3 regions of the Saccharomonospora sp. NPDC046836 genome follow, and region 1 is predicted to be linked to each of the others. Evidence: riboswitches for the same ligand, from Rfam matches in the RefSeq annotation. Region 1 holds a riboswitch; each other region holds the start of a gene.

The links. Region 1 has a riboswitch for thiamine pyrophosphate ahead of thiO (glycine oxidase ThiO). Riboswitches for the same ligand answer to the same signal wherever they lie in the genome.
Region 2: linked by a shared signal. The riboswitch ahead of ABZ863_RS24850 (thiamine ABC transporter substrate-binding protein) and the one ahead of thiO (glycine oxidase ThiO) in region 1 are both predicted to bind thiamine pyrophosphate.
Region 3: linked by a shared signal. The riboswitch ahead of thiC (phosphomethylpyrimidine synthase ThiC) and the one ahead of thiO (glycine oxidase ThiO) in region 1 are both predicted to bind thiamine pyrophosphate.

What each region holds. Positions count from the first base shown of each region.
Region 1 covers NZ_JBEYXW010000007.1:2,747-10,492, forward strand. The annotation lists gene ABZ863_RS11225 (MarR family transcriptional regulator) at 1-341, opposite strand, end outside; gene ABZ863_RS11230 (thiazole synthase) at 404-1,171, opposite strand; gene thiS (sulfur carrier protein ThiS) at 1,174-1,374, opposite strand; gene thiO (glycine oxidase ThiO) at 1,374-2,492, opposite strand; TPP riboswitch at 2,487-2,592, opposite strand; gene thiE (thiamine phosphate synthase) at 2,624-3,307, shown strand; gene ABZ863_RS11250 (hypothetical protein) at 3,285-4,094, opposite strand; gene ABZ863_RS11255 (GntR family transcriptional regulator) at 4,367-5,125, opposite strand; gene ABZ863_RS11260 (SIS domain-containing protein) at 5,268-6,284, shown strand; gene ABZ863_RS11265 (BadF/BadG/BcrA/BcrD ATPase family protein) at 6,281-7,219, shown strand; gene ABZ863_RS11270 (DUF3159 domain-containing protein) at 7,266-7,746, opposite strand, start outside.
Region 2 covers NZ_JBEYXW010000025.1:33,160-40,905, forward strand. The annotation lists gene ABZ863_RS24845 (ABC transporter permease subunit) at 1-1,618, opposite strand, end outside; gene ABZ863_RS24850 (thiamine ABC transporter substrate-binding protein) at 1,594-2,643, opposite strand; TPP riboswitch at 2,678-2,789, opposite strand; gene ABZ863_RS24855 (4a-hydroxytetrahydrobiopterin dehydratase) at 2,822-3,112, shown strand; gene ABZ863_RS24860 (hypothetical protein) at 3,188-3,475, shown strand; gene ABZ863_RS24865 (TIGR03086 family metal-binding protein) at 3,673-4,077, opposite strand; gene ABZ863_RS24870 (hypothetical protein) at 4,193-4,381, shown strand; gene ABZ863_RS24875 (Fic family protein) at 4,421-5,593, shown strand; gene ABZ863_RS24880 (hypothetical protein) at 6,033-7,049, opposite strand; gene ychF (redox-regulated ATPase YchF) at 7,061-7,746, opposite strand, start outside.
Region 3 covers NZ_JBEYXW010000049.1:22,928-30,673, reverse strand. The annotation lists gene ABZ863_RS32220 (beta-ketoacyl-[acyl-carrier-protein] synthase family protein) at 1-177, opposite strand, end outside; gene ABZ863_RS32215 (acyl carrier protein) at 174-413, opposite strand; gene ABZ863_RS32210 (helix-turn-helix domain-containing protein) at 637-1,107, shown strand; gene ABZ863_RS32205 (substrate-binding domain-containing protein) at 1,246-2,931, opposite strand; gene thiD (bifunctional hydroxymethylpyrimidine kinase/phosphomethylpyrimidine kinase) at 3,017-3,844, opposite strand; gene thiC (phosphomethylpyrimidine synthase ThiC) at 3,841-5,487, opposite strand; TPP riboswitch at 5,481-5,611, opposite strand; gene ABZ863_RS32190 (trypsin-like peptidase domain-containing protein) at 5,647-6,570, opposite strand; gene ABZ863_RS32185 (peptide deformylase) at 6,668-7,246, opposite strand; gene ABZ863_RS32180 (DUF3263 domain-containing protein) at 7,452-7,746, shown strand, end outside.

The sequences.
Region 1 (7,746 bases):
TTGCTCAGCTCGTGGATGCGCGTGGAACGCAGGCCGGAGAGCATGCGCTCGCCCTCCTCGGTCACGGTGGCCAGCCAGGCACGCCGGTCAGCCGGATCCGGTTCCCTGCGCACGTACCCGGCATCGACGAGCGCGGCGACGATACGCGACATCGTCGCCGCCGCGACGCCCTCCTTCGCGGCAAGGTCGCCGAGCCGGAGCTGGCCGTACGCGGACAACGTCGCCAGCGCCGAGATCGAGCCGTGGCCGGGGCCGGGGGTGCCGGCCTGGCGCAACGATCGCGACAACCGGCCGATGGCGAGAAACAGCCTGCCGGGTACGTCCTGCGACGACCTGCTCACCTAGCGCTCCTTCGCGTACGCGCCGAAAATTGCCGTTCACGATACGTGGCGGCAGGCGGTGGTCAGCGTGGTGGGCTGGACGCCTGCGCCCAGAAGCGTTGCGGAACACGCCCCGCCTGCCGCGCCAGCCTGCCCGCGATCACCGCCGAGCGCATGGCGTAGGCCATTCGCTCGGGGTCCTGTGCCCGGGTGACCGCCGTCGACAGCAGCACGGCAGCACAGCCCAGCTCCATGGCCAGCGTAGCGTCGGACGCGGTGCCGATCCCGGCGTCGAGGATGATCGGCACGCTCGCACGGGCCACGATCAGCTCGATGTTGTGCGGGTTGCGGATGCCGAGCCCGGTACCGATCGGCGCGCCGAGTGGCATGACCGCGGCACACCCCGCCTCCTCGAGGCGTAGCGCCAGCACCGGGTCGTCGTTCGTGTAGGCGAACACCGTGAATCCGTCGGCGACGAGCCGTTCGGCGGCCTCCAGGGTCTCGACCGGGTCGGGCAGCAGCGTCCGGTCGTCGGCGTGCACCTCGAGCTTGATCAGGTCGGTGTCCAGCGCCTCGCGGGCGAGCTGCGCGGTGAGCACGGCCTCCGCGGCGCTGCGACAGCCCGCGGTGTTGGGCAGCAGGGTGATGCCGAGCCGCCGCAGCAGCTCCAGCACCCCGGAACCGCCCTCGGCGTCGGCACGCCGCAGGGCGACGGTGGTCAGCTCGGTCCCCGACGCCACCAGCGCCCGCTCCAGCACACTGAGGTTGGCGGCCCCACCGGTGCCGATGATCAGCCGCGAGCTCAGCTTGTGGCCGTCGATGACGAGCTGGTCACCGGATTCGTCGATCATCGCTACCCTCCTTGCACTGCGGTGAGGATTTCCAGCCGAGCGCCGTCCAACACAACGACCTCGCCCCAGCGCGCCCGCCGCACCACCTCGCCGTCGAGCGCCACCGCGACGCCCCGCTGGGCGGTACCGAGTACGGCGAGCAGGTCGGCGACCGTGCTGCCATCGGGAAACTCCCGCTCGTTCCCGTTGACCTGTATCCGCATCAGACTCGTTCCTCACGGCGAACTCGACTCGGGTGGGCTGCGGCGACTCCGGGTGGTGGTGGCGCACCGGCGAGCCAGGCCAGCACCGCGTCAGCCGTGACAGGGGCGAGCAGCAACCCGTTGCGGTGGTGACCCGTTGCCGCGAACAGCCCGTCGGCGAGCTCACCGAGGTAGGGCAGGTTGTCCGCGCTCGCGGCACGCAGCCCGGCCGCGGTCTCGGTGAGCTCGTACTCGGCGATCGCCGGGAAGATCCGCTCGGCGCCCTCCAGCAGCTCGCGAACCCCGCGCGCGGTCACCGTGGTGTCGAATCCGGCCTCGTACTGCGTGGCGCCGAGCACCAGCTCCCCGTCCTGCCGCGGCACCAGGTACACGGGCCTGCCCTCGACGACGGCGCGCACGGTGCGGTGCGGCGGCGGAAGGGTCGTGCGACGGGCGCGCAGCCGCAGGATCTCGCCCTTGAGCGGGCGGACCGCACCGGCCAGTTCAGGCGCGAGGCCCGCGCTCCACGCACCGGCGGCCAGCACCACCGCGTCGGCCCGGTGCACAGCACCTGCCGTATGGACCGACCCGGGCGCGAGCTCGACAACCTCCTCGCGGACGAACTCGGCACCATGCCGGCGGGCGGCCCCGACCAGTGCGTTCAGCAGCCTGCGGTTGTCGACAGCCAGGTCGCCGGGCACGAGCAGGCCGCCACGCACGGCACCGGCCAGGCCCGCCTCGGCACGGCGGAGTTCGCGACCGGTCACGAAGCTCGCCTCGCGCCCCAGCTCACGCAGGTACCCGGCGTGGATCTCCAACTGCTCGGCATCGGCGCGGTCGAACGCGGCAACGATCGTGCCAGCGCGGGAGAGGCCAGGATCGGCACCGGCCGCGCTCAGCTCGGCGGCGAACGCAGGCCAGCGGCGCAGCGACTCCTCGCCCAGTTCGAGTACCGCTTCGTCGCCGGGCCAGGCCTCGGTGACCGGTGCGAGCATCCCGCCGGCCACCCATGAGGCTCCGCCGCGGGCGGGATTGGGGTCGAACACGGTGACGGCGTGCCCAGCGGCCGCGAGCCGCCAGGCCACGGCAAGGCCGATCACACCGGCGCCGATCACGGCGACAGTGGGCTCAGCGGTCATGACTATCACGCTCCCTGCGCCGGCATGATCCGGATCAGGTTCCACGGTCGGAGCGGCGGCTCCCTCTCAGCCCGTGCCTCGGGCTCCCGTGCGGACGCCACCACGGTACAGGGCCGTACTACGGTGACGCCATGCCAGGCCTCACCGGTGACCAGATCAGGCAACGCCTCGCCGACGCGCGGCTGTACCTGTGTACCGACGCCCGCGGCGGCCGCGGCGATCTCGCCGAGTTCGCCGACGCTGCACTGGCGGGTGGTGTCGACATCGTGCAACTGCGGGACAAGACCGGCGGCGCGCCACTGGAAGCCAAGCACGAGATCGCCGCACTGGAAGTGCTCGCCGAGGCGTGCGCACGGCACGGCGCGCTGCTGTCGGTCAACGATCGCGCCGATATGGCGCTCGCGGTCGAGGCCGATGTGCTGCATCTCGGCCAGGACGACCTGCCGGTGTCCGTGGCGAGGCGCGTCCTCGGTGACGCTCCGGTGATCGGGCGTTCAACCCATTCGCTGGCGCAGGCGCGCGCGGCCGCCGCGGAGCCTGGTGTGGACTACTTCTGCGTCGGTCCCTGCTGGCCGACGCCGACGAAGCCCGGACGCGAAGCACCCGGGCTTCAGCTCATCAGCGCGGTCGCCACCGGTATCGGCACGGCCAGGCCCTGGTTCGCCATCGGCGGCATCGACGCGGTACGCCTGCCCGAGGTCCTCAGCGCAGGTGCCCAGCGTGCGGTAGTGGTCAGGGCGATCACCGAGGCCGAGAACCCGCGTGCGGCCGCGGCCACCCTGCGTGCGGGACTCACGGCCGCGCGCTCGGCGTGACCTCATCGCCGGCGCCGGTTGTCGGGCTCGGCTCCGATGTCGGTGCCACGCTCGTGGTCTCGCTCGGCCGCGACGACTCGGACGTCGGCTGCTGTTCCGCGCTGCCGGTCGGCGCGGTCGTCTCCGGCGGCACGCTCGTCTCGGTGGTGGTGGCCGGCGGCGCGGTGGGCTGGTCCTGCTGCTGAGCCGGCGTCGACGGCTGCTGCGTCGGCTGCTCCTGGTCACCTGGCTGGTTCAGCCGGTCGCCGACCAGCTCGCCGACTGTGCTGGCCCCCTGCCCGGACAACGAGCTGCCACTCACGAGCTCGAACCCGGTCACGACGAACATGCCGATCACGAATGCCGCGACGCTCGTGGCGAGCACCAACGGCCAGCGGCGGCGCCACCATGTACGTTGCCCGGCGGCTGGGGTGTCCGGCTTCGCCAGGTACACCGTCTTGTCTTTGTCCTCGCCAGGCACCGGCAACCGCACCGTCGGCTGCTCGCTCACCGACAGTGCCGGTCCGGTTCTCGTCTGTCCTGCCCTGGTATCGGTGATGGCGACGGCGAGCGCCTTGGCCTTCTTTGTCGCCGCCTTCGTCGTTTGCAGTGAACGCAGGTAGATCTCGCTGCCCACAGTGGTCACCACACTGACCACACCCGCGCCGAGCACGGTGCCGTAAACCCCCAGGAACGACCCGAGAAACGCCGCGGTGACGGCAGCCAGCGCGGCCGCGATCACCTGTGCGGGCCTGAGACCGGACTTCTCCGACTTCTCTTCCGTATCGTTCTGCTTCTCCTCAGCCATGATTCCGATCGCTCGCGCAGGTTCTCCTGTCTCCAGGCCCTCAACGAACCGAACGCGCCAATCGCTCCCCGTGTCGCCAAGAGTGAGCACTGCCACGATGTCCACAGTGGACCTTGAAAAAGGGCGTCGAAAACGGCCAAACGGCACATACCCACAACGCGAGCGGATCGGAATGGCCGATGCAGGGCAGCATCACATGGACGACTCCGCCCTCCACCACCATCCCCTGGCCGAGGATGGTGGTGGCCGGCGACCCGCGCCCAGCCGAAGCGTCACGGCCTGGTCAGCGTGGTGACGAACTTGTAGCGGTCGCCACGGTAGATGGAACGCACGAACTCGACAGGCTTGCCGTCGGTCGCGAAGGAATGCCGGGACAACAGCAGCACCGGCATACCGACGTCCGCACCAAGCAGCTCGGCCTCCTGCGGGCCGGCGAGGGAGGTCTCGATTGTCTCCTCCGCACGGTCCAGTTCGATTCCGTACCGCTCACGCAGCGCTTCGTAGAGTGAGCCACCTTCGGTGATGTGCTTACGCATCCCGCGGAAACGGGCCAGCGGAAGGTGCGTTGTCTCCAGCGCCATAGGCTCACCGTCGGCGAGCCGCAACCGCTTGAGTTTGAGCACCTTCGCGCCGGTGCGAATACCGAGCAGTTTCGGTAACTCACCTTCCGCAACGATTTCCTCGACTTCCAGTAGCCGCGAGGACGGCTCGCGGCCCTGCGCCCGCATGTCCTCAGTGTACGAGGACAGTTGCAACCGCTGGGCGACCTTGGGCTCGGCGGCGAACGTACCCTTACCCTGCACGCGATGCAGCCTGCCCTCGGCCGTCAGATCGGCGAGCGCCTGGCGGACCGTCGTGCGCGACACGTTGAAGTCGCCGGCAAGTGCCCGCTCCGTGGGAATGGGTGAACCGGCCGGCAATGCTTCGAGCAGATCGAGCAGATGCTGCTTGAGCGCCCAGTACTTCGGCTCGCGCTGGCCACGTGTGCCGGATACCGAACCCGACGTACCCCCGGAAACCGCCTCCAACATGACCGACTCCTTCATTACACGCAATACTGCTTCACCTGCAACGCTACCCTTCGCACACCGCGTTGAACCTGTCTAGTATTGGTCTAGACCTTAACTTGGTGACGAGAGGACCATGGTGATAGAGGGCAAAGCGGGCCGGAGTATGACGGCCGAGATCGCGGAACAGCCCGACATCCTGTCCGGACTCCTCGAACAGCGTGCCGCCATCGCCGAGGTGGCCCGTGCCATCGCCCGCCGGCCGCCCCGGTTCGTCCTGCTGGCGGCTCGCGGTTCCAGCGACCACGCGGCGCTCTACGCCAAATATCTGATCGAAGTCCTCCTCGGCCTGCCATCCGGTCTCGTGTCGGCATCGACGACGACCCTCTACGGCGCCGAGCCGGACCTGCGGGACGTGCTGCTGCTCTCGGTGAGTCAGAGCGGCGGCTCCCCCGACCTGGTCGAGGTCACCGAGGCCGCGGGCAGGCGCGGCGCCCGCACCATCGCCGTCACGAACACGCCGTCCTCACCGCTGTGCTCGGTGGCCGAACTCGCCGTCGACATCCGTGCCGGCACCGAACACGCGGTTGCGGCGACCAAGACCTACACGGCCACACTTCTCGCGCTCTACTTGCTCGTCGACGCGGTCCGCGGCGGTGAAGGGCGGGAGGTGCACGCCATCGGTGAACTCGCGCGGCGCACCCTGGAGGGCACGGACAGCGGAGTGGCTCGCGCGGTCGACCGGTACCGCTTCGCCAGCCGGGTCATCGCGGCCGCGCGGGGCTACTCCTACGCCACCGCGCTGGAGGCGTCGTTGAAACTCGCCGAGACGAGCTACCTGGCCACCCGGGCCTACAGCGGGGCTGACCTGCTGCACGGCCCGGTGGCCGCGATCGACGAGGAGACGGCGGTGCTGGCTGTGACCAGCGCGGGCAAGGGTGGTGCGGCCATGCGAGAGGTGCTCGGCGCTGTCTCCGAGCGCGGCGCCGACGTCCTCACGATCGGCTCGGCAGCCGCCGGCATGCCGGGCGCGGTGCGCATCGACGTGCCGGAGACGGCCGAGGAGGTCGCGCCAATCCTGGAGGTGCTACCAGTGCAGCGGATCGCGCTGGGGCTGGCGCTGGCCAGGGGTGGCGATCCGGACGCCCCGCGCGGCCTGCGGAAGGTGACGAAGACCCGATGAGCTACGTCGTCGGAGTGGATGCCGGTGGGACGGCGACGCGCGCCATGGCGATGGCCGCTGACGGCACGCAGCTCGGCGCCGGTCTCGCCGGTGGGGCCAATCCGAATTCGGTGCCGCCGGAGGAGGCAGCCGGCGCCATGACCGCGGCCATCGCGGCGGCACTGGACGGTCTGGACCCGGCGGGGTTACGGGCGTGCGTGGTCGGCATGGCCGGCACGAGCAAGCTCACCGACCCCGCCATTGCGGAGATGTTCGAGCGCGCCTGGCGACGCGCGGGGTTGCCGGTGACCCCGGAGGTGGTCTCCGATGCCGTGACCGCCTTCGCCGCGGCGACCCCGGAACCGGACGGCACCGTGCTCATCGCCGGCACCGGCTCGATCGCGGGCCGCATCCGCGGCAGGCGGATGGTGGCGGTGGCAGGCGGCTACGGCTGGCTGCTCGGCGACGAGGGCTCCGGCTTCTGGATCGGCAGGGAGGCCGTGCGCGCCGCCCTCGACGTGCTCAGCCGCGGCGGGCAGCCCGGCCCGCTCGCCGGCTCGGTGCTGGCCGAAGCCGGGGTGGACCCTGGCGAACCACGCGCGTTCCACCGCCTCATCGCTGCGGCGAACGGCGACCTGCCGGTGCGGCTGGCCCGGTTCGCGCCGCTGGTCAGCACAGCAGCCGTGGCCGGCGATCCGGTGGCCTGCGCCATTGTCGAGGACGCGGCCCGGCTACTGGTCGACACCGCGCTCGCGGCGCGGGAGCCGGGCGAGCGCAGCCCGGTCGTCCTCGTCGGCAGTGTCCTCGGGCAGGGGAGCCCTGTCGGCAGGCGCGTTCGTGCTGGTCTGGCCGGCCTCGACGTGCTCGCCAGTTCCGACGGGGTGCTCGGTGCGGCCTGGTTGGCCGCGGTCGCGGCCTTCGGCGAACACGTATCTCACCCGAAGCGAGTACCGTAGAACTCGGCCCCCGGACCTCCCCCTCGCCGGGGGCCGTCCCACGCCATCACGCGCGGTCGGCTCGTGGGTGCCGCAGGCCCGGGTGGTCGGCGGGCAGCGTGCGGTGGAGCACCCAGCCGCTGACAGCCAGCGTCAACGCGATCAGCGGCCACGACAGCACCGTGCGCGCGACCCCGAGAGCAAGCACCTCACCTGCCCACCACAGCGATCCGTACACGAGCACACGCAGGGTGTACTGCAGGAACACCCACACCCAGCTCGCCCGCGAATACGCACGCAGCAGGTCTGGATCAGCGCGCCAGCGGGTCTTCTGCCCGAGAGCGAACCCCACCACCACGCCCAGTAGCGGCCACCGCACGACGATGCTCGCGGCCCAGGCCAGTGCACTGGCCACATTGGTCAGCAGCTGAATGAGGAAGAAGTCCTCGGCCCGCCCGGTGTAGAGGGCGATGAGTGCCGCAACGACGACCGCCGCCAGGCTGACCACCACGGCCCTGGCCTTGTCTCCGCGGAGCAACCGGAACGCG
Region 2 (7,746 bases), on a different contig from region 1:
CCCCTACCTGCGCCTGCGGGGCCCGCAGGCGGTCGATCACCGCGGCCACGAGCGCCGTCACCAGCATCAGCAGCGCGCAGGCCGCGTAGGCCATCTGGCTGTTGAGCTCTCCCGGCCTGCTCACCAGCGCGTTGATCGCCACGGGCAGCGTCGGCGCATCAGGGCGAGCCAGGAAGCTCGTCGCACCGAACTCACCCAGCGCCACCACGTAACCGAATGCGGCCGCGGCCGCCAGCGAGCGCAGGGCCAGCGGCAGGTCGATCTCCCGCCACACGCGCGCCGGGCTCGCGCCCAGCGTCGCCGCGGCCTGCCGCAGCCGCTGGTCCACCGAACGCAACACCGGCAGCACTATGCGAATGACCAGCGGGACGATGACCAGCGCCTGCGCGAACGGCACCAACAGCGGTGAGGTCCGCAGATCCCACGGCAGCTCGCCGAGTGTGAGCAGGTACCCGAAGCCCACGGTCACCGCCGACACCCCGAGCGGGAGCATCAGCGCGGTGTCCATTGCCTCGCCGGCCGCCCGCGCACCGCGCTCCGGTGAGCGGCGCAGGGCCACCAGCGCGACGGCGGCGAGCACGCCGACGATCATGGCGAGCAGCGTCGCGTCCGATGCCGTGCGCAGCGAGTTCATCGCCGCGTCCCAACCGGTCACGTTGAGGGCGCCGTACTCGCCGACACCGGAAAGCGCCCGGTACCCTTCGAGACTCCAACCGTCGCGTGTGGACACCGAGCGCAGCAGCAACGCGATGATCGGCGTGACCAGTAGCCCGAGCACCGCGAACCCGGCGGCGACGACCCACCACTCGCGCCCCTCGGGGCGGCGCGCCGTGTCCGCCGCTGCCCGCAGCCGCGCCGCCGTCTCCTTTCGACGGCGAGCCGCCGCGCCGATCAGCAGGGCCGCGAGCACAGCGCCGAGCTGTACCAGCGAAAGGGCCGCCGCGCCGGACAGGTCGAGCAGGTTCACCGTGCGCAGGTAGATCTCGGTCTCCAGCGTGCGGTAGCGCGAGCCGCCGAGCATGAGCACGACGCCGAAGCTCGTCGCGCAGAACAGGAACGCCACAGCCGCCGACGACGCGACGGCCGGTGCGATGGCGGGCAACGTGACCGTGCGGAACGCCTGCCACGGCGAGGCGCCGAGTGACCGTGCGGCGTCCTCCGCGCGCCGGTCCAGATGCGCCCACAGCCCGCCTACGGTGCGTGCCACGACGGCGACGTTGAAGAAGGCATTGGCCAACACGATCGTGAACACGCCGCCCTCCGGCCACAGCGCGCGGAACGCCAGGCCGACCACGACGGTCGGCAGCACGAACGGTACGAGGATGAACGTGCGCACGGCCCCGACACCGCGCAGCCGCACCCGGGCCAGCAGATAGGCCACCGGCAGGCCGGCGACGACCGCGACCACGGTCGAGGCGGCCGCCTGCGCGACCGTGAACCGGGCGAGCTGCCAGGTCTGCGCCTCGAACAGCGTGGTGGCCACCTCGCCGTCCGCGAGGCCGAGCCGCAGGATCGCCACCACGGGCCAGGCGAAGAAGACGGCGAGAAACCCGATCGGGAGGACGGCGAGTGCCGTCGCTCCCGCGAGCCCCGCTACCCCTCCAGCAGCCCGCGCCACTGTTCGATCCACTGCTCCCGCCCCGCCTGCACCTGTTCACTAGGCAGCGAAGCCGGGTTCTGTGGCAGCGGCGCGGCCTGCGCCCAGCCGGACGGCAACGCCACGCCCTCGCGCGCCGGGTAGACGTACATGTTCTCGGCGACGGTCGACTGGAACTGCTGGGAGAGCAGGAAGTCGACGACCTTGCCGGCGTTGTCGGCCTGGCGGGTGCCTGCCAGCACACCGGCGTACTCGACCTGCCGGTAACACGTGTCGAGAAGTGCCTTGGTACGCGGCTGCCCGTCCTCGCCGATCTCCGCGGCTGGCGAGGATGCGTAGGACAACACCATCGGTTTCGGTCCGTTACCGGACGAGCCGGAGAACTCCTGTGTGTAGGCCTCCGTCCAGCCGCTGACGACCTGAACGTCGTTGCCCTCGAGCCGGGACCAATAGTCACGCCAGCCCTGCTCGCCGTAGCGGGCGACCGTCGCGAGCAGGAAGGCCAGCCCCGGCGAGGACGTCGCGGGGTTGGGCACCACCAGCAGACCGCGGTAGCGCGGGTCGGCGAGATCGTCGAAGGTCTTCGGCTCCGGCACATCGTTGTCGGTGAACCAGCCGGTGTCGATGTTCACGCACACGTCGCCGACGTCGACGGCGGAGAGCCTGTGCTGCGGGTCGATGGAGTAACGCTGGGGGCCGCGGTTGGCCTCGGGGCTGGTATACGGCTCGAACACCTCCTCCGCCAGTGCGCGGGAGGCGAACGTGGAGTCGACACCGTAGGCGACATCGGCGATGGGGTTGGCCTTGGTGAGGACCAGCTTGTTGGTCAGCTCCCCCGCATCGCCCTCCTTGAGCACGCGGATGCGGATGCCGGACTGGCGTTCGAACGCGTCCAGGACCTCCTGCGGCGCCGCCCACGAGTCGTGCGTCACCAGGGTGACGGTGGTCGGGCCCTCAGGTTCGCCGCCGTCCCCGCTGAGCACCGTGCAGCTCGCGGTCAGTACACCAGCGACGGACACCACTGCCGCAGTGCGAAGGAATCTCATCCACCCTCCTAGTCGTGACCGGCGTCCTCGCCAGCAAGGAGAGCAGCTGCCTCCCTGCGCCGGCATGATCCGGATCAGGTGCGAACGGTCGTGGGCTCACGCCCACCTCTCAGCCCGGCGTGTGCCGGACTCCCGTGGCAAACGTGCAGCGTACCCGCCGCGGTACGACCATGGACGCATGGCAGAGCTACTGAGCGACGAGCGCATCGACGAGGCACTCGGTCACCTGTCCCAATGGCGGCGCGCGGGCGACGCGATTGAGCGCGATGCGGAGCTGGCGAGCTTCCCGCAGGCGATCCAGGTGGTCAACCGGGTCGCCGAGATCGCGGAGAGCGCCAACCACCATCCCGACATCGACATCCGTTGGCGCACGCTGACTTTCCGGCTTACTACGCATTCGGAGGGTGGGATCACCGAGCGGGATGTCTCGCTGGCGAGCGAGATCGACGGGGTGATCGAGGCTCTGTGATGTGCGCCGGCCGCGAAACCTCGGTGGTGTCATCGCGCGTTCCCCGGGTAGCCAGCATGGGGAAGGGAGTGCGCGATGAGCCGTTTCAGCTTTGCCCGCAACGGATCGCGAGCCGATTCGCATTCCCGTCGCCGGCTGCGCCTACTGTCGGCGCTCGGCTTGCTGGTCCTGATGGCGCTGGGTGGTGGGGTACTGCCGGTCGCCGCGGCAACGCACGACACCCAGCAGGCGGCCGCGGTACCGGGGAGCGCCATCACCCAGGCATTCGTCGTCGGTGGGATTGCGTTCGCGATGATCATCGCCGTGGCGGGCGGGGTGCTGTTTTACACCGCGAGAACCAGGCAGCGCCGCTCCGACTTGTGATCTATGACACATGCGGCCGCGGCGGCTAACGGCGAGCGCGGTCAGGGCGCTGTCAAGGGTGACTCACCGACCACGAGCCTTCTGGGGAGCACACCCATGAACCGCGCCCCCGTTCTGACCCCCGGCCAGCAGGCCACGGTGACCGCATTCGCGACGGCGGTCACTCTGCTGTTCGTCATCCTGCTCGCCGCGGCTGGCTAAGCTTCGCGGCCGAGCAGCGCCAGCAGCTTCTCGAACGGCGAGGCGTCGGCCGCGCCTACAACCGGTGGTCCGAACATGCCGGACCGTTGCCGGTCCTCGGCGCTGCCCGCAGCGTGCCAGCGCGCGACCGCGTCCACAACGCGGTCGTCGGGCCGGTAGGGCACGCCAGCACCACGCGCCAGGTCCCAGCCGTGCGCAAGCGTCTCGGACAGGCTGATCTGCGCGATCAGCAGGCCCGGCGCGGGGCCGAACGCGAACGGGAACTCACGCTCCAGGGCACCCGGGGCCGCGAAGGCCGCCAATGCCCGTCGCGCGGCGGCCGTGAAGTCGGCACTCAGATCGGCGTGGCTGCGCTCACCGAGTGCGGTGAAGTCGACCACCTCGCCCTCCACCCGGAACACGGGCTCGCGGCAGAGTAGCGCTCCGGCGGGATGCACCGATCGTCGCCGCCGTGACGTCGTAGGCGCGCTCGAGCAAGCGTGGAATGTCGTCAGTTCTTTCATACAGGTACTGACCATGACCGCAGACAGGCTGCCACGGACGGAAACGCCAGTCCGCGCCGATCTGCCACAACAGCACCAGGCGGGTGGGCGGCTCCCACAGCGTCACCCGGCTTCAGTTGCATTCGGTGCCATCGACGCCGCGTTCGAACCAGCGTCCGCCGACCCGTGGTTCGACAACGACATCCGCGTTGTCGGGGCGTAGATCGAATGCTCGGCAGGCCAGAACTCGGTCATTCGCTCGGTGAGCAGGCCGAACGCCGGCTGCGGCGAGAACGGGACGCTGAGCAGCCGTGGTGCCTGCACCTACGTTGCGGGCTCGGCGACGGCGAGACTCGCGAAGTTGTCCAGAGTGGCGCCTCGACAGCGCCACCTCGACCTGACTCTCGACACTGTCCTGGCACTGTCGCAGGCTGACACAGCCCTGGGGCGACTTTCTGGGGTAGGTCGACTGTTGAGCAACCCCGGGATTCTGGTCCAACCCTATCAACGGCGCGAGGCGGTAGCGAGCTCGAGGATTGAAGGAACGGAAGCCTCTTTGTCGGACGTGCTTCAGGCTGAAGCGGCAGTAGAGCCCACCGCGAGCGACGACATTGCTGAGATTTTCAACTACCAGAAAGCGCTAAATGAAGGCATTAAGCTCCTAGAATCTTTGCCGATATCCACCCGCTTGATACGGCAGGTTCATGCCGTACTGCTCTCCGGCGTCCGCGGCCGAGAAAAACGACCGGGCGAACTGCGGACCAGCCCAGTATGGATTGGATCACCCACCGATTCACCTGACACCGCAATCTTCGTGCCGCCGTTGCCAGAGTTGCTCGGAGATCGACTAAGAGACTGGGAGAACTTCGTCCACGAAGAGAACAAGCTTCCCGTACTGATCAGGTGCGCGCTGATGCACTACCAGTTCGAGACGATTCACCCATTCCTAGACGGAAACGGTCGAATCGGCCGACTTCTCATAACACTTCTTCTAATGGAGAAGAAGGTACTTGAATTACCGCTTTTGTACGTCAGCGCGTACATGGAGGACAACCGACAAGAGTACTACAGTCGACTGCAGGCCGTCCGAGAGCGGGGGGAAATCCAGGAATGGCTCCAGTTCTTCCTGACCGCCGTATATCGCCAAGCGACCGACGCCGAAGAACGTGGAGGTAGGCTAGTTGAGCTTCGAGAGTCATATCGCTTGACATTTGCAGGCACTAAGAGTCGAGCAGCAGAAGTTGTCGATCTTCTATTTTCGAACCCCTTCGTTACAGTCAAGCGGGTCGAAACCGCATTAGGCGTCACAAATCAGGGCGCAAGGAATCTGATCACTTCAATAGAAGAAAAAGGGCTTCTTAGGAAAATTGGTAGCATTGGGCGGGGTGGTCGGGCCTTCTGGCTTGCCGAAGAGATTTACCAGATCGTCGGCTAGCCCGTGTGCGCAACATCCAACGGTTCACCTCACCAACTTGGAAGTTGCTAGCCGACCCGCAACCTACGTTGGAGCGTCGTGCGCAACATCCAACGATGCACCCCACCAACTTGGAAGTTGCTAGCCGACCCGCAACCTACGTTGGAGCGTCGTGCGCAACATCCAACGATGCACCCCACCAACCTGAAGCTTGCTCAGCTCAGTGGTCATCCGATCGCCTGCCGGCGACTGGCACGCGGGGCCAACAACGCCAGCCGCACACACGGTTTAGCAGTTCGCATCTGCCCAGGTTTTGCTTGCGAACGTTGTGGACCGCTGCGACACCCCACTGGTGAATCCGGAGGGGTATTGATCGCCTGACCGACAGGGCCTGCATCAGACGTTGAAGCGGAATTCCACCACGTGGTGTCGAAACCGTGGACGCTGGGCATCCGCAGCGTCAGTCCAGCTTCACGAACGACGGTCTCGGGGCGACGACAGGCGTCCGTTTTTCGTTGATGCTGAGCCACGCAGGTGCTTCCACGGACATGAGCTTCTTATCAACAGCGATTAGGTTTTGCTGCGCAGCATCGTTTAGGGCGTCCAGGATGTCGATGACCTTGACCTTCTCGAACTTCTCCAGCTGCTTCTGGATTTTTTGCGCCTTAGCGCTCGGCTTGTAGTAATACGGTGCGCGGTCGTGCCTGCCCACCGTCAAAATTGCCTCGGCGACTGCCTCATATGCATCGTTAAACAAGCCCATGAAGCCATCCGGATCTGGCAGCGCGACAAGATGGAGAGACTTCCACCTCTGATACCCCGGCTGGAGATCTACCGCCTGGGGAACGATCGCCACTCGGAGCCCCTTGCCGTCTTCGAGGTGATGCCAGTTGCTCTTGATAGTTGCGGCGGCAAACCTTGTCTTACTGGAACTACTTAGGAACAAGTCAGTCTTCCACACCTTCTTGATCCGCTCTCGAAGGTACGGCTCGCCAGCGACACCGCGAGCCGCAATCGGTATCCAGGAGTCAAATGCGAAAGGTCGACCTGACCCATCAGGCAGCAAAACCGCGTCACCACTCGCATTACTAACGACCGCATCAGTGAATCCAAGGTGCCGTGCACGCTCGTGACCGAACATCAGGGAAGTCGGCAAGTCCAGATCTGCAAAAGACTTAGGACTTACCTTCCTGAGCGCATCGCTGACGAGATCGACAACTCGAGGCTCACCACCGACAATCGCTTCGTGCACAGCCCACTCAAAACCATCTCCGCGTGCTCCCTTGTCACGGTGCAGGCGAGCAACCTTGCAAAGCTGTCGGAAGGTAACGTCCACCCGGTCACAGTTAAGGTCTTCGAGGTCCGCATGCGACAACTCGTCGAAATGAGCCCTCAGCACTGATCGCGACACTGCGTAAAGTGCACGCCCGTACTCGTCGACGGGCTCAGCCTGACTCAGAAAGGTGACGTCAGCCATCCGGCGACCTCCTACTTCTTGCCGCCAGAGGTTAATCCGCTTCGGAACTCGACCACGTCGCCGTCGGCCATCACGTAGTCCTTGCCCTCCATGCGGACCTTGCCAGCCGCCTTGGCCGCCGCCATGGAACCCGCTTCGACGAGGTCATCGAAGGAGACGACCTCCGCCTTGATGAAGCCGCGCTCGAAGTCGGTGTGGATGACGCCTGCCGCCTGGGGCGCCGTGGCCCCCTGCGGGACCGTCCACGCGCGCGCCTCCTTGGGACCCGCTGTGAGGTAGGTCTGCAGGCCAAGCGTGTGGAAACCGGCGCGAGCGAGCGCATACAGGCCCGGCTCGTCCTGGCCGACCGACTCCAGCAGTTCGCGCACTGCCTCCTCGTCGTCCAGTTCGAGCAGCTCGGCCTCCACCTTGGCGTCGAGGAACACCGCGTCACCAGGGGCGACGAGCTTGGCCAGCTCCTTCCGCCTGGTCTGGTCGGCCAGCACGGTCTCATCAGCGTTGAACACGTACAGGAAGGGCTTCCCGGTGAGCAGGCTCAGCTCGCGCAGCCCCGGCAGGTCGACCTCGTTCTGCGCGGTGAACAGGGTGCGCCCGGAGTCCAGGATCTCCTTGGCCCGTTGCGCGTTCTCGAACGCGGGCCGCGCCTCCTTCTTGGTACGCGCTTCCTTCTCCAGCCGCGGCAGCGCCTTCTCCAGCG
Region 3 (7,746 bases), on a different contig from region 1:
GGCGTCAAAGGTGTCGGGCACCTTACAAGCGAATCCGACAGGGCTTTCCTTCAGTTCCGGAACAATGTGTGCGGTCGGGCGAGGAGAGCAGACATTTGTCCAGTTGACGGCGCGGCCGATTCCGGCTGGTGTTATCAGACCGATTCCAGTGATCGCGACTTCTGCGCGACTGGTCATGATTCCTTTTTTCCACCCTGGATCGTGTTGACCAGCCATGCCACCGTTGCCTTGTTGGTGATCTCGTCGTCCGCGACCACGATGCCGAACCGTTCTTGGACGATATCGATGAGCTCGATTGTCGCCACGGAGTCGACGCCGATGTCGTCGAGTGTCTTTTCTGCCTCTATTTGCTCGCGGGGGACATCGAAGTCGTCTTGCAGGATCTTGAAGAGCTCGTCTGAAATCTTGTTCATGTTTGAGCCGGTCTCCTACGTATGGTGGAATTCAGCCGCCACGTTGCAAGTCTTTTTGTTGGGCAGCGATGCGTTTCCATAATGCTGGCACATATCGAAACCGGCGGATACCTCCCAACCGGCTACTTACGGCAAATCGTCTGTTACGCTGAGTGCTGGGGCTCGTGACGGTCCCAGGTAGGTTTGCCGAGTTGTAAGTTCGTTGGCGAATAAGGGTTCGGATATGGTGCCGAGGGCCAAGCAGCTTCGACTGTCTGATGTGGAGCGTGAGGTGCTGCGTGGCTGGGCGCGGCGCCGCAAGACCTCGCAGGCGCTGGCCCTGCGATCGCGGATCGTGCTGGCGTGCGCCGCGGGCGAGTCGAACACCCAGGTCGCGAAGGAGCTGGGTGTCTCGCGGGAGACGGTGCGAAAGTGGCGGGAACGCTTCCAGCGGGATCGGTTGGCGGGCCTGTCGGACGAGCCGCGGCCTGGCGCGCCGCGGAAGATCACCGAGGAACAGGTGGCGCTGGTCGTCGCCAAGACCTTGACGGAGGCGCCACCGGACGGGCAGCCGCGGTGGTCGACGCGGTCCATGGCAGGCGCGACCGGGATCTCCCAGACAACCGTGTCGCGGATCTGGCGTGGCTTCGGGATTACGCCACGGGAATCCACTGCCAACGAATCAACGACTCGCGACACCGGGCGGGCGGTGTGAGATCACTGCGGTGGGCGCTCCTTTTAGACACTGGTGCGCTCTGTGTCAACGTGCGTACTGGGTTACCCACCGAGAACTGCGCCACACCTGAGTGGAGCAGTACTCGCGGTCGCACCCGCGTGAGGGGCAGCAGTGGTGTCAGTCGCGGCACAGTGGATGGAGCCGGCCGTCCTTACCGACGCACGGGGTGTAGCCGGCGGTCTGCAGCTCGTCCCGTGCACTGCCGCTGCGCAGGTAATCGATGAAGCTCTCCAACAGCGAGCCGCCTTCCGGGAACCCCTTGGTATAGAGGTACTCGACCGTCCAAAACGGATAACCGTTCGAGATGCTGCTGAGGTCGGGGTAGTTGTCGTCCAGCGCGATCGCTGTCAGCGGCAGCCCGTTGGCTCGCGCGGCCCGTGCGGAGGGCAGGTCGATATAGCCGATGGCGCCGTCGGTGGCCGACAGCTCCTCGATGACCTGCGCCTCGCTGCTGCGCTCGCAGCGGATGGTCGGGGCGGGCGCCGGCCGGTCGCGGACATCGCACGAGTCCGACGACAGGGCACCCTCTGGCCCGGCGAGCACAGCCTGCTCGAAGAGGCGGCGGGTGCCGGACTCCTGCCCACGGCCGATGATGCGGATCGGCAGCGACGGTCCCGCGCGCAGCTGGTTCCAGTCCTGGTACCGGCCCGAGTAGATGCCGCGAAGCTGGTCGAGAGTCAGCTCGTCGATGCCGGCGGAGTCGTTGACCACCACCGAATACAGGATCACCGCCACCGGCTGCGTGACCAGCTCGGCCGGCGCGCCGCTCGCTCTGCCGTCCGAGAGCGCGGCGAGGGAGCCACGCTCATCGGGGCTCGCCGCGGCGAGCATGCGCACGCCGTCGATGCTGCCGGTCGCCTGTGTCGTGATCGTACTGCCGGGGCAGGCGCGCCGGTACTCCGCCGCGATGCTGTCGACGATCGGTGAGAACGCGCTCGAGCCGACGATCCGCAGCGTGCCCGGTGCGCAGCTGGCTGCCGGTTCGGCCGTCGGGCGCCACACATTCGCGATCAGCGTTGCGATGAGCACGCCGGTCAGAAGTACACCGAACGTCGCGGTGATCCGGGGCCAGGTGATCCTGCGCTGTGTCTTCTCGTTGACGATCCGGCCGCCGTCCAGCCGACCGAAGCAGCCGTAGTCCTTCGTCAGCTCGCCTGCCGGCTGGTCGTCGGGTTCGCGCAGAACCACCACCAGTTTGAACTGTTCCCTGCGGTGCAGGTCGAGCTCCCGGAAATGGACGCCGTCCCACTGCGGCTGCGGGCTCTCGGGCTTGCCGGCCTGTGAGTTCCGAAAGAGCGCGGTCAGCCGCTTGCGCAGTGAGGTCCGGACGGTTCCGAGCTCGTCCGGCGCGGGCTTGCCGGAGTCGAACTGCAGCGCGTCCTTGAGTTTCTCCCGGTGTGGCTCGATCGAGGGCTCGGAGATCCTGGCGTTCCAGATGATCCGGCCGCCGAAGGTGAACTTCAGCGGCGAGCCGCGGAAGTCGTCGTTGCTGATGTCTTCGATACCAGCGTTGCGAACGCGGATCACCACGAGACTCAGCCGATCGAGCAACTCGACGATGGGCCGCAGCTGGTCGACCTCGTCGGCGTGCTTCACAGCGCCGTCGCCGTCCTGGAGGTCGACAGGGCTGAGGCCGATCTTGGAGTTGTACTGCACGCGGTAGTAGATCCGCTTACGCCGAAGGACGTAGCGGTCGAACAGTGGCGCCAGTGTCGCGATCACCGCGGCGGCAAGCAGTCCGAGGATGCCGCCTGTGGAGCCGAGCAACTCGGCGACGCTGCCCAACGTGTCCTCGAACCTCATCAGCGACAGCGTAGAAGTCGATCAGCCGATGGTGGCGCTGCGAACCGATTCGTTCACTCTCCGTTCAACAACTCGACGCATGCGCTCAAGCGTTGTCCTGGCTCAGCCGCCAGAACGGTGACACAGGGCCGACGCCCGCGCCCAGTGGATACGCCTCGGCAACGCAGCGCTCGATGAACCGCTTGCCCGCGGCCACGGCGTCTGGCACGGGACGGCCCTTCGCCAGTGCGGCCGTGATCGCGGAGGCAAGGGTGTCGCCGCCGCCGTGCGTGTGCTCGGTGTCGTAGCGCGGGCCGGCCAGTTCGACGTAGCGCTCCCCGTCGGACAGCAGATCCACACAGCGTGGGTTGCCGTACAGGTGGCCGCCCTTCACCAGCACCCACTGTGGCCCGAGTTCCAGTAAGGCGTCGGCGGCGGCCCGCTGGCTGCCCGTGTCGGTGACCGCAACGCCGGTCAGCAGCCGCACCTCGTCCAGGTTCGGCGTCACGAGCGTCGCGCGGGGGAACAGTTCGGTCCGGATGGCGTCGAGGGCCTCCTCGCGAAGCAGCGAATCGCCGTGCATGGACGCGGCGACGGGGTCGACGACGAACGGTATCCGGCCGTTGCGTCCGATGTGGACCTCATCGAGTGTCTTGCCCACCGCGTGGATGATGTCGGCGGTCGCCAGCATGCCGGTCTTGGCCGCATCGACACCCATGTCAGCGGCCACCGCCCTGATCTGGGCGGTGACGACGTCGACCGGGATCTCGCTGAACCCCTGCACGCCCAGCGAGTTCTGCACGGTGACCGCCGTGACGGCGGTCATTCCGTGCACGCCGCAGGCGAAGAACGTGCGCAGGTCCGCCTGGATGCCCGCACCACCGCCGGAATCGGATCCGGCGATGGTGAGGGCGGTGCGCGGCGTCGTGGTCATTGCTGGTCGACCACGGGCAGGTACACCTGGTTGCCGTGCTCGCTGAACTCCTCGGACTTCTCCCGCATGCCCTCCTCGATGGCATCCACAGTGGACAGTCCATGTTCCTCGGCGTACTTGCGCACGTCTTGCGTGATCCGCATCGAGCAGAACTTGGGTCCGCACATCGAGCAGAAGTGCGCCGTCTTAGCCGGTTCTGCGGGGAGTGTCTCGTCGTGGAACGACCGTGCGGTGTCCGGGTCGAGCGAGAGGTTGAACTGGTCGTTCCAGCGGAACTCGAAGCGTGCCTTGGACAGCTCGTCGTCCCATGCCTGCGCGTAGGGGTGGCCCTTGGCGAGATCCGCCGCATGTGCGGCGATCTTGTAAGTGATCACCCCGGTCTTCACATCATCGCGGTTCGGCAGGCCGAGGTGCTCCTTGGGCGTGACGTAACACAGCATCGCCGTGCCGTACCACCCGATCTGCGCGGCGCCGATCGCTGAGGTGATGTGGTCATAGGCAGGCGCGATGTCCGTCGCGAGTGGACCGAGCGTGTAGAACGGTGCTTCGCCGCAGAGCTGCTCCTCCAGCTCCACATTGACCTTGATCTTGTGCATGGGAACGTGGCCGGGGCCCTCGATCATCACCTGCACGTCGTGCTCGCGGGCGATGTGGGTGAGCTCGCCCAGCGTCTCCAGTTCGGCGAACTGCGCACGGTCGTTGGCATCGGCGATCGAACCGGGCCGCAGCCCGTCGCCGAGTGAGAACGTGACGTCGTAGGCGCGCAGGATCTCGCACAGCTCGGCGAAGTGGGTGTAGAGGAACGACTCCTTGTGGTGCGCAAGGCACCACGCCGCCATGATCGACCCGCCACGCGACACGATGCCGGTGACCCGGTTGGCCGTGAGCGGAATGTAGTGCAGCAGTACACCGGCATGCACGGTCATGTAGTCGACGCCCTGCTCGCACTGCTCGATCACGGTGTCGCGATAGATCTCCCAGGTGAGCTTCTCCGGCTCACCGTTGACCTTCTCCAGCGCCTGGTAGATCGGCACCGTCCCGACAGGCACGGGGGAGTTACGCAGAATCCACTCGCGAGTCTCGTGGATGCGCTTGCCGGTTGAGAGATCCATGATCGTGTCGGCGCCCCAGCGGGTCGCCCACACCATCTTGTCGACCTCCTCCTCGACCGACGACCACACCGCGGAGTTGCCCATGTTGGCGTTGATCTTCACGAGGAAGTTCTTGCCGATGATCATCGGCTCGGACTCCGGATGCCTGCGGTTGGCCGGAATCACCGCGCGTCCCCGGGCCACCTCCGCGCGGACGAACTCGGGGTCGACGCGCTCGCGGGCCGCGATGAACTCCATCTCCCTTGTGATGACCCCGGCTTTCGCCCAGCCGAGCTGGGTGCGGTGCTCGCGGCCGTCGATCCAGCCGGAGCGCGTCGGGTGAAGTCCACTGTGGACGTCGATGGTGGCGTCCGGATCGGTGTACGGGCCGGAGGTGTCGTAGACGTCGAAGTGTTCACCGTTGGACAGGTCGATACGGCGGACAGGTACCCGCAGGCCCGATTCGGTGCGGAGAAAGGCCTTGCGGGAACCGGTGATGGAACCAGTGGTGACGGTCGGTCGAACGTCAGCATTACGTTCCAGTGTCGTCACAGAAATCCACTCCCTACGCTGGCATTACCCAGTCAGGTTCATGCGGTCGGCGGCACCGGGTCCACGAAATGGACACCAGCCGCCCTCTCAGCCCGCCAAGGCGCGAGCTCCCGCGATCTGAAGTTGTCCCCTTGACGATGCCATGGCCGGGGGCCGAGCTCAACCCACGAGTTCGGTGGGCGTGGCGAATACGTCGACCATCGCGCCGTTACGCAGCACCGTGACGGCGAGCCGGGTGCCGATCACCTCGGCGAAGAGCTGCCGCTGGATGCCCTGCGCGTCGAAGACCTGTTCGCGCCCGACGGTGAGCACGAGATCACCGGCCCGCAGCCCCGCGTGATCGGCAGGGCCTCCGGAGACCACCTCGACCACCCGGACGCCGGCGGCCTGGCCCGTGCGTGCGGCGACGCCGTCCGGCAGCGGTGCGGGTACACCGACGACGCCGAGGTAGGCCCGCCGTACCCGGCCCTCCACGAGCAGTGTGTCGATGATGCGGCGGGTGGTCGCGTTCACCGGTACCGCCAGCCCGAGGCCGAACCCGGCGACCGCGGTATTGATCCCGACCACCTGGCCGTTTGCGTCGGCGAGGGCGCCACCCGAGTTGCCGGGGTTGAGTGCCGCGTCGGTCTGGATCACGTCCTCGATCACGCGGGTCGCGCGGCCCTGCCGGACCGGGATCGCCCTGCCGAGCGCGCTCACCACGCCTGCGGTCACCGAGCCGGAGAAGCCGAGCGGGCTACCGACCGCGACCACCAGCTGGCCCACGATCAACCGATCGGCGTCGCCGAGCCGGGCCGCTTCCGGGGTCGGGCCCTGTGCCCGCAGCACCGCCAGGTCCGACAACGGGTCCGCGCCGAGCACCCGGAAGTCCGCCTCCGTGCCGTCGGCGAAGGTCGCGGTGCCGCGCCGGTCGCCGCCCACCACGTGGGCGTTGGTCAGCAGGTAGCCGTCGCTGTCGAACACGACCGCTGAGCCGCCGCCCCGCGGTAGCCCGACGCTCGCCACGTGTGGTGTGACAGATCTGGCCACAGAACTCACCGCGCGCGAGTAGGCGTCGAGCGCGTCGGACTCGGACACCGTCATCACAACCCTCGCCGATTACACCGTTGCACCTGTCTCGATTGTGCTCCCGGTACCGGCGTGCCCGCTGCCCGTTCGCGCGGGGCTGAACATCTTTCTCTCAGTCCGCGGGGGTGTCGGTTCCCTGACCGGGCTCGGGTAGCCAGCTGTTGCCGGGCACGCCCCAGTCGTTCGCCTTGAGCATCTTCTTCGCCGCGCGGGCGTGCCTGCCGACGAGCCGGTCGAGGTAGAGGTAACCGTCGAGATGATCGGTCTCGTGCTGCAGGCAGCGCGCGAAGTAGCCGGTACCCTCCACCTCGATCGGCTGGCCGTCGAGATCGAAACCGGTCACCTTCGCCCAGGCTGCGCGGCCGGTCGGGAACGACTCGCCGGGCACCGAGAGGCAGCCCTCCCAGTCGTCGTCCGGATCGGGCATGGTCTCCGGCAGCTCCGAGGTCTCCAGCCGCGGGTTCACGACGAGGCCCTTGTGCCGGACCCCCTCGTCGTCGGGGCAGTCGTAGACGAACAGGCGCAGGTCGAGGCCGATCTGGTTGGCGGCGAGACCGACACCCTCCGCCGCGTACATCGTCTCGAACATGTCCTCGGTGAGCGTACGCAGTTCGTCGTCGAACTTCTCCACCTCGCGGGTGGGCCTGTGCAGGACGGGGTCGCCGGCGATGCGGATGGCGTGAACGGTCACGACTTAGATTGAACCAGCGGCGCGAAGCGCCTCGTTGGGGGGTGGTGGTCGGGCGACGGGTGGGCCAGCGGCGCGAAGCGCCTCGCTGGGGGGTGGTGGTGACCGGGACGCGCCGGGCATGGTTCGTGGCGCTCGTCGGCTCCCGTGGTCTAATGGCGCAGCGGAACGACAACCGTGTGATTTCGCCGAGATTGCGAGGAGCCAGATGGACGCAGCGGAGTCGATGGCCCAGGAGGGCCAGCCGTCCCCGCCAGCCCCAGCCGGCCATCCCGCCGAGGGTCTCGCACAGCGGGAACAAGAGGTACTCGCCTTCGAGCGCCAGTGGTGGAAGTACGCCGGTGCGAAGGAACAAGCCATCCGCGAGCTCTTCGGCATGTCGCCAACGCGCTACTACCAGATCTTGAATCGGCTCATCGACAAGCAGGAAGCCATGCGCGCGGACCCGATGCTGGTCAAGCGACTTCGCAAGACGCGCGCCGCGAGGCAGCGCACCCGCGCGG